4 regions of the Paenibacillus sp. GQ49 genome follow, and region 2 is predicted to be linked to each of the others. Evidence: predicted binding sites of a transcription regulator. Region 2 holds the regulator's gene; each other region holds the start of a gene.
What was found. Region 2 encodes Rex, which represses fermentation and respiration genes when NADH is low (regulators of the CRP and FNR family bind a similar motif). Its sites were predicted from a motif close to TTGTGAAATATTTCACAA; they were not measured.

Region 1 (3,218 bases), on a different contig from region 2:
ACTTTGTTCGGCACTTTGAACCATTGCATATTCACGGTACGGCGAGCCACCCTTTTCACATTGATTAAGTTTACAGCGGTTACGTTGGAAGAAGTCGAGTTACGTCCGTATGATCCGCATCCCAGTGTCAATGACGGCATGTTTGTGTTGTAGATATCCCCGATGGCACCGTGTGTGGATGGTGAATTCACAATAATCCGTCCGGTTTGCAGACGATCTGCGAATTTGCCGATCACTTCTTCATTTGTGGAGTGGATAACCGAGGAGTGACCCATGCCGCCAAAAGCAACCACTTCTGCTGCACGCTCAATGCCCTCTGCTGCCGTTTTGACTTTGTAACAAGCCAGTACCGGACTTAATTTCTCAGCCGACAATGGGAATTTGGTACCTACCCCTTCAATCTCGGCCACAAGAATTTTGGTGCCTGCTGGAACTTCAATACCGCACAACTTCGCAATGCTCACCGCAGATTGACCAACAATCGCCGGGTTCACCGCACATTTCTCGGCATTAATTGCACCTGCTGTCAATTTTGCTGCTTCATCTTTGTTAACAAAGTAACAGCCATTTGCAATCATTTTTTTCTTCACTTGATCAAAGATCGGTTCTTCAATGATGACCGCTTGTTCGGAAGCACAGATCATACCGTTGTCGAAGGACTTGGACAGAATCAAATCCGTTACTGCCTGATTGATATCCGCGCTTTTCTCGATAAAGCAAGGTACATTACCCGGTCCTACGCCCAGTGCAGGTTTACCACAGCTGTACGCTGCACGTACCATGCCTGATCCGCCTGTTGCCAGAATGAGAGCCACATCATTGTGATTCATCAGTTCGTTTGTACGATCCATGGAAGGATCATCAATCCATTGAATACAATCTGCTGGTGCACCATGCTTCACCGCTGCATCACGCAAGATTCTAGCAGCTTCCCGGCTACAATTCTGTGCAGATGGGTGGAAACCAAAGATGATTGGGTTACGCGTCTTGATGGAGATCAGTGCTTTAAACATCGTTGTTGATGTTGGGTTCGTTACTGGGGTGATCCCCATGATGATCCCAACCGGCTCCGCAATTTTCTGGAAGCTTTCGTACTCATTATCTTCAATTACACCTACCGTTTTGTCATATTTAATGCTATGATACACATATTCTGTAGCAAATATATTCTTGGTGATTTTATCCTCATATACTCCGCGGCCTGTTTCTTCTACGGCCATCTTGGCGAGCATCATATGTTTATCTAGACCCGCAAGCGCCATTGCTTGCACAATCCGGTCAATCTGCTTCTGGTCCATCTTCATGAATGCGGCGTGTGCTTTATTCGCTTTGTCGATTAACGTTTGAATATACTGACCTGCTGTCGGTTCTTTTGCTGGGGCGACTTCGTTCTTTACAGCCATCTCCCTCATCCTCCTAAAGGTTCGTTTTGGTTTGTCTCTCTTCTTTACATTCACATCGTACCATGGGTAAAAGGTTAAATATGTGATTTTTTTCACAAAGTATAACAAATTTAATTTAAGTTTTGTAGTGTCCTTCACACGACCATTTTCACTTCCTATTTAAAATAGAGGGCTATAAAATTCATCCTCTCCATCAAAAGTGAATTTAATCACAATGTTTGAAATTTCGTCATTTTTGCCCCCTTTCCTTCCCCCTCAAACGGTAAGATTAGGTATATACTGAACTTAAAAATTGAACCACCGCAATTTGTACCGTCCTTCCTCCCGGCCGAGATGACCCTGATCAGGACGGCAACGGTTTGCGGCGAACCTCGGAGGCTACTGCTCACTACAGAAGGTCGTCCGATGGACATAAAGGGGAGATAGACTAATGAGAGAACTAACAACTGTACTGGAAAAGCGCGGTAATACCAACTGTTTCTCGGAAGCGAATTTCAACCATCTGCTGGTTACCATGAAAGATAGAACCTATCCGGAAGGTACACATCTGTACTGGGAAGGCGACATCTCTGACAAACTTTATTATATGAAACGAGGTCGTGCCCAGATCACCAAATCCACGGATGAAGGCAAGGAACTGATCATGTACATGTATCAATCCGGTGATATGATTGGGCAGGCTGATCCCTTCTTTGGCTCTAAACACAGCTTCTCAGCGGAAGTGCTGGAGGACAGTGAGATTGGTGTACTGGAGCATAAAGACCTGGAAATGTTAATCTGCCAGCATTGTGACTTTGCGATCGATTTTATGAAATGGATGGGCATCCACCACCGGTTGACACAGACCAAATTCCGGGATCTCATGTTATATGGCAAACCGGGTGCACTCTGCTCCACCCTCATTCGGTTGTCGAATTCGTATGGTGAGCCTCATGGAGAGCATGTCATTATTCACAAAAAAATTACCCACACGGACCTGTCCAATATGATTGGAGCCACTCGTGAAAGTGTAAACCGCATGTTAAGCGACCTGCGTAAGAAAGATGGGATTGAATATGACAATGGCATGATTGTTATCAAAGATCTGAAGATGCTGCAAGGGATCTGTCACTGTGAACTTTGCCCGAACGAGATCTGTCGTATTTAATATTTGACTGTGCTAATCGGATATTGCTTATATATTTAATGAAAAAAAGCCCAGTTCTCTAAAAAGAGATTGGGCTTCTTGGTATACTTAGGATGCATTGGTCAATTCAAGCTTTACCGCATCACGTGGATTCAATTTCATGTCGAGACCATTTTCCATTAATTCTTTGTCATTCACCATAATGACCCACCGCTCATTCATACGAGGCGTGACATTCTCGACCGAAACGACAAATTTGTTATTCTCCGACATTCTTACAATGCCGCTGGACTTCAACACATCGCGAACTGTGCACTCTTGAACGTAGACGCCGGCATATTGACGATTAAGGGTTGGCATAATGTTTCCACCGCTAACCTTGAGTAACGTTGTCTGATATGCAACGCCATCCCCCCCACTGTCAGCGGCTTTCACGTAAATGATCACTTCATCTTTGGCATGAAGTTCCATGTCCCAATCTTCCTGCTCAATATCCTTGCCATTTAATTTGACAGCCCAGCTAAGCGAAGAATCCAGAGAAACTTCACCGACGGATTGAATCCGTTTGCCATCTGCCGTAAAATCAACCAGTCCGCTATTAAGTAATGCTTTTTTGAGTGTCAAACCCTCACTAAAATCTCGCTTAATGGACTTTGTTGCATCAGGCAAAAACGTACTGCCATCTACAG
Region 2 (3,218 bases):
TTCAGATGCACCGCATGTGCAACCAGAGATGGACGGGAGAAAAATCCCAGTTTCTCGAGATGTGCCACAGGACGCAGTCCATAATCAGCCACGTTCTGCTCCACTTCACGAAGCGTTTCAGACATATGTGTATGAAGAGGAAGGTTTAGGTCATTCGCGACCTGTACAAGCTTCTCTATGTAGTCAGGAGGGCATGTATATGGGGCGTGTGGCGAGATTACGGTTGTAATGCGACCATCTGCCTGTCCATTCCACTCACGTGCAAACGCTGCCGACTCCTCCAGCTTCCGCAATTGCTCTTCTTCCGAGCACAGCCCGATTACACCACGTGCCAGTGCTGCTCTAACGCCGGATTGCTCCACAACTTTGGCCACTTGATCCATGTGATCATACATGTCCAGGAAAGCTGTAGTTCCGCCTTTCAACATTTCAAGCACAGATAGCGAAGTTCCCCAATATACGTCTTGTGAAGTCATTTTTGCTTCCATCGGCCACATTTTTTCCTGCAACCATACTTGCAACGCAAGATCGTCTCCGTGCCCTCTGAGCAACGACATTGCTGCATGACCATGCGTATTGATCAGACCCGGCAGGAAGAACAATCCTTTTCCATCCACTTTGGTACAATTTTTGTCTTCATCAGGCAATGTCTCACCAATATGCACAATCTTGTCATTCTCAACAACCATGTATCCGTGAACCACGTTCCATGTTGTGCCTTCATTAACGGCAAATTTGCCGTTGTGGATTACCCATCTATTTGTTGTCATCTTCCTCGTCGTCCTTTCCAGTCTCCAAGTAATAGGCCAAACTAAGCAGATCCGTTGTAAAGTCAGCATGGTGAATGCGGATATGCGGCGGTGTTTTTAGAATTGTTGGTGCAAAATTAAGGATCGCTTCGATTCCGGATTCAATAAGCTGATCGGCTACATTTTGGGCTTCCGTATCCGGAACCGTGATAATTCCGATGCGGATGTTATCCGTTTTAACCGCTTCCGTCAATTCATCCATTGGTTTTACCGTCAAACTGTTGATTTGACTACCTATCTTCGGTCCATATGCATCAAATACAGCAACAATCTTCATGTTGTCTTTCAGATATGCGTTGTAGTTGGACAAGGCTTGACCTAGATTACCCGCGCCTACCAGAGCTACATTAATTTGCTGATCAATCTTGAGAATGTGACGAATTTTCTCGATCAAATAGGATACATCATACCCGATCCCTTTACGACCAAAATCACCGAAGTAAGCCAGGTCTTTACGAATTTGCGCCGGATTCAGATCCAGCCTCTGTCCAAGCTCTTGAGAAGAAACAGTAGCCACCTCACGCTGATGCAACTCGTTCAAATAACGCAAGTATACAGGCAGACGTCGTACCACCGCTTCCGAAATTTTATCCGATTTCATTCTTGCTCCCCCTTACCAAGGCCACGATAAAATAATAAATGAAAAGATGAGCATTCTGTATAAACTCAAAGATAAACGTGACATTTTATACAGAATGCTCCTTGTAATTTAGGTTATAAGTTCTTGCGTGCAACTACTTAAATCGGATCTGGGAATATCTAATAAAGTTTAACTCCAAACAATAGTGTCATGCAATGATATAACGAACAAAAAACCATTATTTTTGTTCATTAGCAGGTTTTTCCAACCACTCGGTAATTCGTGGAACCATCTGCTCCGTGAGCATATGCTCCATTTTGGGACCAGGTAATGAATATAAAAAGAATTTACCATAATACGCTTCAATCACCCGTGTATCATATACAATCACAATGCCTCTATCCTTTGCTGTACGCACCAATCGGCCAAATCCCTGCTTGAAACGAATGACCGCTTGAGGCACGGACAGTTTCATAAACGGATTTTTCTTCTGTTCCTGAAGCAACTCACTCTTGGCTTCCACCAACGGATGATTCGGTGGCTGGAACGGCAATCTTACAATAGCGAGACAGGTCAGCGCATCACCCGGGATATCTACACCCTCCCAGAAGCTGCTTGTGCCCAGAAGTACCGTAGCTTTGGCATCTTGGAACCTGCGAGTCAATTTGGAACGACTTCCACTATCAACGCCTTGACCAAGCAACGAGATGTCGTTGCCAGACAGCGCCTCCTTCAGCGGATCATAGACCTGTCGCAACATCTTGTATGAAGTAAACAGAACCATCATGCGTCCACGCGTAGCAATTGCCGTCTCTGCAAGTGATTGCACCAGCATATTAACAAAGTGCGCATCACCCACACTTCCCTTCACACTTGGGAAATCACGCGGAATCACCAGAAGTGCCTGATCGCGATAGTTGAAAGGTGATGGCAGCATTGATGTTAACAGCCGATTATTCTCGGAAGCTTCCTGCAAGCCAAGCTGCTCAATCATGAACTGGAATGACTTATCTACCGAGAGCGTAGCCGATGTAAGCACAACACTTTTCTTTTTGTCAAAAAACAAATCCTTAAGTTGTGCACTCACATCTACAGGTACGGCATACAGCTGGAGAGATTTACTGCGGAACTGGCCGCTGGCTTCCATCCAGTACACCGTTTTGGCGTCATCCATTCGCATGAAGAAACGTAGATTCTCCTTCAATGTGGTCAGATCTTTCAGCAGTCCTGTAATGTCCGTGATCAGACTATCCGATTGATAATCATCCTGATCTTCTTTCACCTCAAGCAGCAATTTGTCCCCTTTGCGAACCAAATCGCCCAGAGTCACATAGATCTGGTTCTCCAGATCCTGCAACTCCTGCCATTTTGCAGGTTTCTGAGATGCTTTCAGACGCAGTGAAAATTGCCCCGTCTCTCCCGGTGAAGCATCACTTCGTTCAGGCAACAGACCAAACAAGGCATCGCTCATACGATCCCACAGCTCCTTAACTTCAAGAGCGAGCGGGAACATCTGATCCACCATGGAGCCCCATTGCACCGAATTTTCATGCCCGGATAACTGCGAACGAAGCATAGGCAGCTGTCCATTACGACTGTCTTTAAACAGACGGGTCAGCGTATGAACCAAGGTGAAATATTTCATATGCATTCCAAGATGTTTACCAGCGACATCCTCCAGATGATGTGCCTCGTCAATCACAAGACTCTCATAGGCTGGCAGCAGCTGATGCGCGGCTTTCACATCCGTAAATAATTTGGAGTGATTGGTGATTACGATATCAGACAACCCTGCTTCATGTTTGGCACGATGGTAGAAACATTTGCGG
Region 3 (3,218 bases), on a different contig from region 2:
AAATGCCTGACATCACACGTGTGGCGATTATTACGGATGCCATGATGGTGAAGCTTGGATATGTTGAAAAGGTAGAACACTATCTGCGGCAACGCCAAATGCCAGTAGCGATCGAAGTATTCTCTGATGTTGAGCCAGATCCATCGACAACAACGGTAGACCGCGGAACCGAAATGATGCGCCGCTTCCAACCAGACTGCATTATCGCACTTGGCGGTGGATCACCGATGGATGCTGCCAAAGCCATGTGGCTGTTCTATGAATATCCGGACACGGACTTCAACGACCTGAAACAGAAATTCATGGATATCCGCAAACGGATCTACAAATATCCACGTCTCGGCGTAAAAGCGAAATTTGTAGCGATTCCAACCACATCCGGTACAGGTTCTGAAGTTACATCGTTCGCTGTTATCACAGATAAAAATCAAGGTAACACCAAATATCCATTGGCCGACTATGAGCTGACACCAGACGTGGCGATTGTCGATCCGGAGTTTGTATACTCCCTACCGAGAACAGCCGTTGCCGATACAGGAATGGACGTACTGACACACGCGATTGAAGCTTATGTGTCTGTCATGGCAAATGATTACACGGATGGACTTGCGATCAAAGCAATCCAACTGGTGTTCCAATACCTGGAGCAATCCGCACTGCAAGGTGACAAACTGGCACGTGAGAAAATGCATAATGCTTCCACAATTGCCGGTATGGCATTTGCCAACGCATTCCTGGGCATTAACCACAGCTTGGCGCACAAATGGGGCGGTCAGTACCACACCGCACACGGACGCACCAATGCGATCCTGATGCCACACGTCATTCGTTACAACGCGAAAAAACCGACCAAATTTGCATCGTTCCCGAAATATTCGCACTTTGTAGCGGATGAGCGGTATGCCGAAATCGCCCGCATCTTGGGATTGCCTGCTCGTACGACAGAAGAAGGCGTAACCAGTCTCATCAATGCCATTCGCAAATTGAACAAAACATTGGGTATTGAAGAATCATTCCAGGAAATCGGATTTGATGCCAAAGACTTTGAAGCACATGTCGATTATCTGGCTGACCGTGCCTTCGAAGACCAATGTACAACCGCCAATCCGAAGTTGCCGCTGGTAACTGAACTGGCTGATGTATACCGCAACGCTTTCTACGGAAAGTTTGAATAATAAATTTAGAACAAAGCGTGCTTTACGGCAAGAAGATCAGGGTTCCCCGAGAGGGGAGCCCCGATTGCCGTCTTTCACACAATAACGGAGTGGGCAGAAAAACAGAAGAGCGAGCATCTGTTTTTCAGGATTTATTCTAAGATTTGGTTTGCTCCGGGCATAGAGGAGCAAAAGGTTCTATAGAGGTTACACGGAATCCGTGATGTGGCCGTTTGAGCCAGATGTTCGACAATAAAGAAAAGGGCAGAAAAACAGAAGAGCGAGCATCTGTTTTTCAGGATTTATTTTAAGATTTGTTTTGCTCCGAGCATGGAGGAGCAAAATGTTCTAAAGAGGTGGCACGGAATTCGTGATGTGGCCGTTTGAACCAGATGTTCACACAATAACGGAGAGGGCAGAAAAAACTGAAGAAGCGGAGCGTTCGCCTTTATCCCCGGATTTTCCCCTTTGAAAAATAAAATTGAAAAAATCCGGGGATAACAGCGATCGGAAGTTGTTCTGCCCGCGCAGTGGCTAAGTGTGAATTTACCGGGTTCAATGGGACACAGCGCAGGTGGAGTGAGTTAGTTCACTGGCTTTGTGACAAAAATCACAGATGATGAAAGCCCCAAGTCGTATACTGAAAATGTAAGAAAAACATTCATCCCGCGGTTCCGGTTCCCAAGTAGAGAGAACATGTTCCGGTTTATGTGAAACAATTCACATTAATCGCGGCTCTGGGCACACAATGCTACGAATGAAGCAAGATGTTATGTGTCCAGAAATCCAAATTAGTGGAGGGATTACGATGTCGGTGATTGAAAAAGATGTCAAACAACAAACAGGCTGGAGAAACTTTACCAAAGGAACATGGACCAAATCCGTAGATGTGAATGATTTTCTGGCACACAACTTGTCTCCGTATTACGGAAACGAAGCATTTCTCGCAGGTGCAACCCAGAATACCAAAGAATTGTGGGAGATCGTATCTGATCTGACCAAAAAAGAACGTGATAACGGCGGTGTCCTTGACGTTGACGTGAACACACCAGGTACTATTATTTCTCACCAACCCGGTTATCTGGATCAATCCAAAGAGCAGATTGTCGGCGTTCAGACCGATGCTCCGTTCAAACGTTCCATTCAACCAACAGGCGGAATTCGCATGATGATTGACGCATGTGAGGCATATGGCTTTGAAATGCCACAGGGCGTCATTGATATATTTACAAATATTCGCAAAACACACAACCAGGGTGTATTCGATGCTTATACTTCCGACATGCGTGCAGCGCGTAAAGCAGGAATTATTACAGGTCTGCCAGATGCTTACGGCCGTGGTCGGATCATCGGTGACTATCGACGTGTAGCTTTGTACGGGGTAGACTTCCTGATTCGTAACAAAAAAGGCGAACTGAATGCACTCGAAGTTGATGTTATTGATGAAGATGTCATTCGTCTGCGGGAAGAATTGTCTGAACAGATTCGTGCATTGCAAGAATTGAAACAATTGGGCGATATGCACGGGTTCGATATTTCCTTGCCAGCGACAACAGCAAAAGAAGCGTTCCAATGGTTGTACTTCGGTTATCTCGCTGCGATCAAAGAACAGAACGGTGCTGCGATGTCACTGGGACGTGTATCTTCTTTCCTGGATATCTACATTGAACGTGACCTGCAAGAAGGGATTCTGTCCGAAGAACAGGCTCAGGAATTGGTTGACCATTTTGTAATGAAACTGCGGATTGTCAAATTCCTGCGTACACCGGATTACAACGAACTGTTCAGTGGAGATCCAACATGGGTGACGGAGTCCATCGGTGGTATGTCCGTGAATGGTGAAACACGTGTAACCAAAAACAGCTTCCGTTTCCTGCATACACTGCACAACCTGGGTCCTGCACCAGAACCAAACTTGACTGTTCTCTGGTCAACGAAACTTCCAGAAGCTTTCAAAGATTATTGCAGTAAAGTATCCATTGAAACAAGTTCAATCCAGTATGAGAATGATGACCTGATGCGTCCAATCTACGGTGACGATTACGGTATTGCTTGCTGTGTGTC
Region 4 (3,218 bases), on a different contig from region 2:
GCGTACAACAGGTTTCTCTGGTGCGGATTTGGAGAATCTCTTGAACGAAGCGGCATTGCTTGCAGCGCGTCGTAACCGTAAAGATATTTCCATGAAGGAAGTTGACGAAGCGATTGACCGTGTCATCGTTGGTACGGAGAAGAAAAGCCGTGTCATCAGTGATCGCGAGAAACGAATCGTTGCTTATCACGAAGCAGGTCATACCATTGTAGGATACTTCCTCGAACATGCTGATATGGTACATAAAGTGACCATTATTCCGCGCGGACGTGCGGGTGGATATGTAATCATGTTGCCAAAAGAAGACCGTATGCTGGTTACCAAGCAGGAATTGCTGGATAAAGTAACCGGACTTCTCGGGGGTCGTGTAGCTGAAGAATTGTTCATCGGAGAAATTGGTACTGGTGCATACAGTGACTTCCAGCAAGCGACAGGTATTGTTCGCAGCATGGTTATGGAATACGGTATGAGTGAGAAATTGGGACCTATGCAATTCGGAAGTTCACAAGGACAGGTATTCCTTGGTCGGGATATCGGTCATGAACAGAATTACTCGGATTCCATTGCTTACGAGATTGATCAGGAAATGCAACGCTTTATCAATGATTGTTATGAGAAGTGTAAGGACTTGCTTGTTAAACATTCAAAAGAGATGCACCTGATCGCTCAAACTTTGCTTGAGGTTGAGACTTTGGAAATGGATCAGATCAAGCAATTGATCGAAACAGGTTCTTTGACTCCAAAAGCAGAGAATGACAATGATGGTGAAGGCACACCAACTGAAGGCGGAGAGCCAATCATCGACACCATCGGTGATGTGCGTGTTCGTATTCAAGGTAAAGATGAAACGCCTGAGCCACCAGCCGGAGATATTCCAAACGAAGCTCCGAATCTGGAAAAGGGTAATAACAATAACCCGGATGATGGCGGAACGAAGCCAACGTCTTAATGCATAATACATCTGGCTATGATAGCAGGTGAAATCAAGAGAGCCCTCGAGGCTCTCTTTTTTTATCCATTATTTTAAAAGAGGATAGATAAAGATAAACGGGAGTTAGATGGCGAACCAGTTAGCAAACAGGTGGTTACAGCGCTGTCCCGGGCCTTTTTCATTTATTGACAGAGTCGTGAACGTTGTGTAAATTAGTTGTTAAACCGCTTGTGATTCGTTTCTCAAGCGAAGATAACGACTTAGGTTAGCCCACGAAACAGCGCATGACGCTGTCCCGATAAAGGAGAGGATCACAGGTGGAAGCTCTGGCTTTAGAGCGCAAGGCTGAGATGAACCGCGAGCTGCGTGAGCGGCTTATGGTGTTGAAAAAGGAACGTAATGCCATTATTCTTGCCCATTATTATCAACGTGACGAAGTACAGGAGGTTGCCGACTTCCGTGGAGATTCATTTCTGTTAGCCCAGAAGGCAGCACAGACAGATGCGGATGTGATCGTTTTCTGTGGTGTTCATTTTATGGGTGAAAGCGCTAAAATTCTTGCGCCAAATAAAACAGTTATTATCCCGGACGAACGTGCGGGCTGCCCAATGGCAGATATGGTGAATGTGGATGGACTACGCAAATTGAAAGCACAACATCCTAATGCCAAGGTGGTTACGTATATCAATTCCTCGGCTGAGATCAAAGCAGAGACTGACATCTGTTGTACATCAGCGAACGCAGTCCGGGTTATTCAATCGGTGGATTCCGACGAAATTATCTGGGTACCGGATAAAAACCTGGGACATTATGTGCAGCAGCATACAGACAAGAAAATGATTATATGGGAAGGTTACTGCAACACTCACGATATGCTTACAGTCAAAGATGTGGTGGAGATGAGAGCCAAGCATCCCAATGCGGAGTTTGTTGTCCATCCAGAGTGTCGCCCTGAGGTTGTAGAAATGGGTGATTTTGTAGGCAGCACAACAGCTATTCTGGAGTATTGCAAAAATTCATCAGCGAAGGAATTTATCGTAGGTACCGAAGATGGTACAGGATATCAGCTTCGTCTGGATAGTCCGGATAAACAGTTCCACTTTGCTACCAAGTTCCTCGTATGTCCCAACATGAAGGTGAACAACTTGAAGAAACTGGTGAAATGCCTGGAAACGATGAAGCCGCAAATCTACGTGCCACCGGCCGTTGCCGACAAAGCCAGAGAATCGCTAGAGCGCATGTTGTTGGTAAAGTAGGATGCGCTACTCTTGCTCCAAGACAGGTGAATAACATGATACCGCAATATTTAGTTGATTTTGATCTGTCTGCGCTACCCATGGTAGAGACGGATGTACTGGTTATAGGCTCAGGGATTGCTGGTTTGTTTACTGCCATTAAGGCAAGCGAACAACAACGTGTATTAATGATCACAAAGAAGTCATTACTTGAAAGTAACACCAGATATGCGCAGGGAGGCATCGCTGCGGTTATTGCTGAGGATGATTCGCCTGCTTACCACTTGCAGGACACACTTGTAGCAGGAGCGGGTTTATGCCGCTCCGAAGCGGTAGAGGTACTGGTGAATGAGGGTCCGGACGGAGTGAAGGAACTGATTCGTTTGGGTACTTTATTTGATCTGGAGAACGGCGAGTTGGCGTTGACGCAGGAAGGTGCGCATAGCCACCGCCGTATTTTGCATGCCAACGGAGATGCAACGGGATATGAGATTGTACGTGCGCTTGCTGTTGAAGTGAATGAACATCCTGGGATTGAAGTATGGGATGAGCATTTTGTTGTTGACCTGATTACAGATCGAGATCGAGGGGGATGCATTGGCGCTCTGGTTCAGAAGGATGACGGATCGCAAGTGTTTGTAAAGGCACAGGCAACTGTTCTTTGCTCTGGTGGAGCAGGGCAGCTGTACCGATACACGACGAATCCGGATGTAGCTACTGCCGATGGTGTAGCCATGGCCTATCGGGCTGGGGCTATTGTTCGTGACATGGAATTTATCCAATTTCACCCCACCTCTCTTTGTTACCCGGGAGCCCCGCGTTTCCTGGTGTCAGAAGCCGTACGCGGCGAAGGGGCATATTTGCGCAATGTGAAGGGCGAGCGCTTCATGGATCGTTATCATGCCCAGCTTGAACTGGCCCCACGCGATATTGTGGCAAGAGCGATTGTTAGTGAGATGGAGTCCACCAACAGTACCTTTGTGTATCTGGACATTACGCATGAACAGCCAGAGATGATCAAGCATCGGTTCCCTACCATATATGAGACTTGT

Region 1: the regulator Rex is predicted to act here: its motif matches at 1,484-1,501, upstream of adhE (bifunctional acetaldehyde-CoA/alcohol dehydrogenase).
Region 3: the regulator Rex is predicted to act here: its motif matches at 1,863-1,880, upstream of pflB (formate C-acetyltransferase).
Region 4: the regulator Rex is predicted to act here: its motif matches at 1,160-1,177, upstream of nadA (quinolinate synthase NadA).

What each region holds. Positions count from the first base shown of each region.
Region 1 is NZ_JCAXEL010000002.1:141,538-144,755, forward strand. Features, by position in the region: gene adhE (bifunctional acetaldehyde-CoA/alcohol dehydrogenase) at 1-1,403, opposite strand, end outside; gene AC6CIF_RS05230 (Crp/Fnr family transcriptional regulator) at 1,834-2,550, shown strand; gene AC6CIF_RS05235 (hypothetical protein) at 2,638-3,218, opposite strand, start outside.
Region 2 is NZ_JCAXEL010000016.1:64,452-67,669, forward strand. Features, by position in the region: gene AC6CIF_RS23190 (amidohydrolase) at 1-770, opposite strand, end outside; gene AC6CIF_RS23195 (redox-sensing transcriptional repressor Rex) at 757-1,410, opposite strand; gene dinG (ATP-dependent DNA helicase DinG) at 1,628-3,218, opposite strand, start outside.
Region 3 is NZ_JCAXEL010000002.1:138,285-141,502, reverse strand. Features, by position in the region: gene adhE (bifunctional acetaldehyde-CoA/alcohol dehydrogenase) at 1-1,175, shown strand, start outside; gene pflB (formate C-acetyltransferase) at 1,963-3,218, shown strand, end outside.
Region 4 is NZ_JCAXEL010000029.1:47,916-51,133, forward strand. Features, by position in the region: gene ftsH (ATP-dependent zinc metalloprotease FtsH) at 1-949, shown strand, start outside; gene nadA (quinolinate synthase NadA) at 1,249-2,187, shown strand; gene nadB (L-aspartate oxidase) at 2,223-3,218, shown strand, end outside.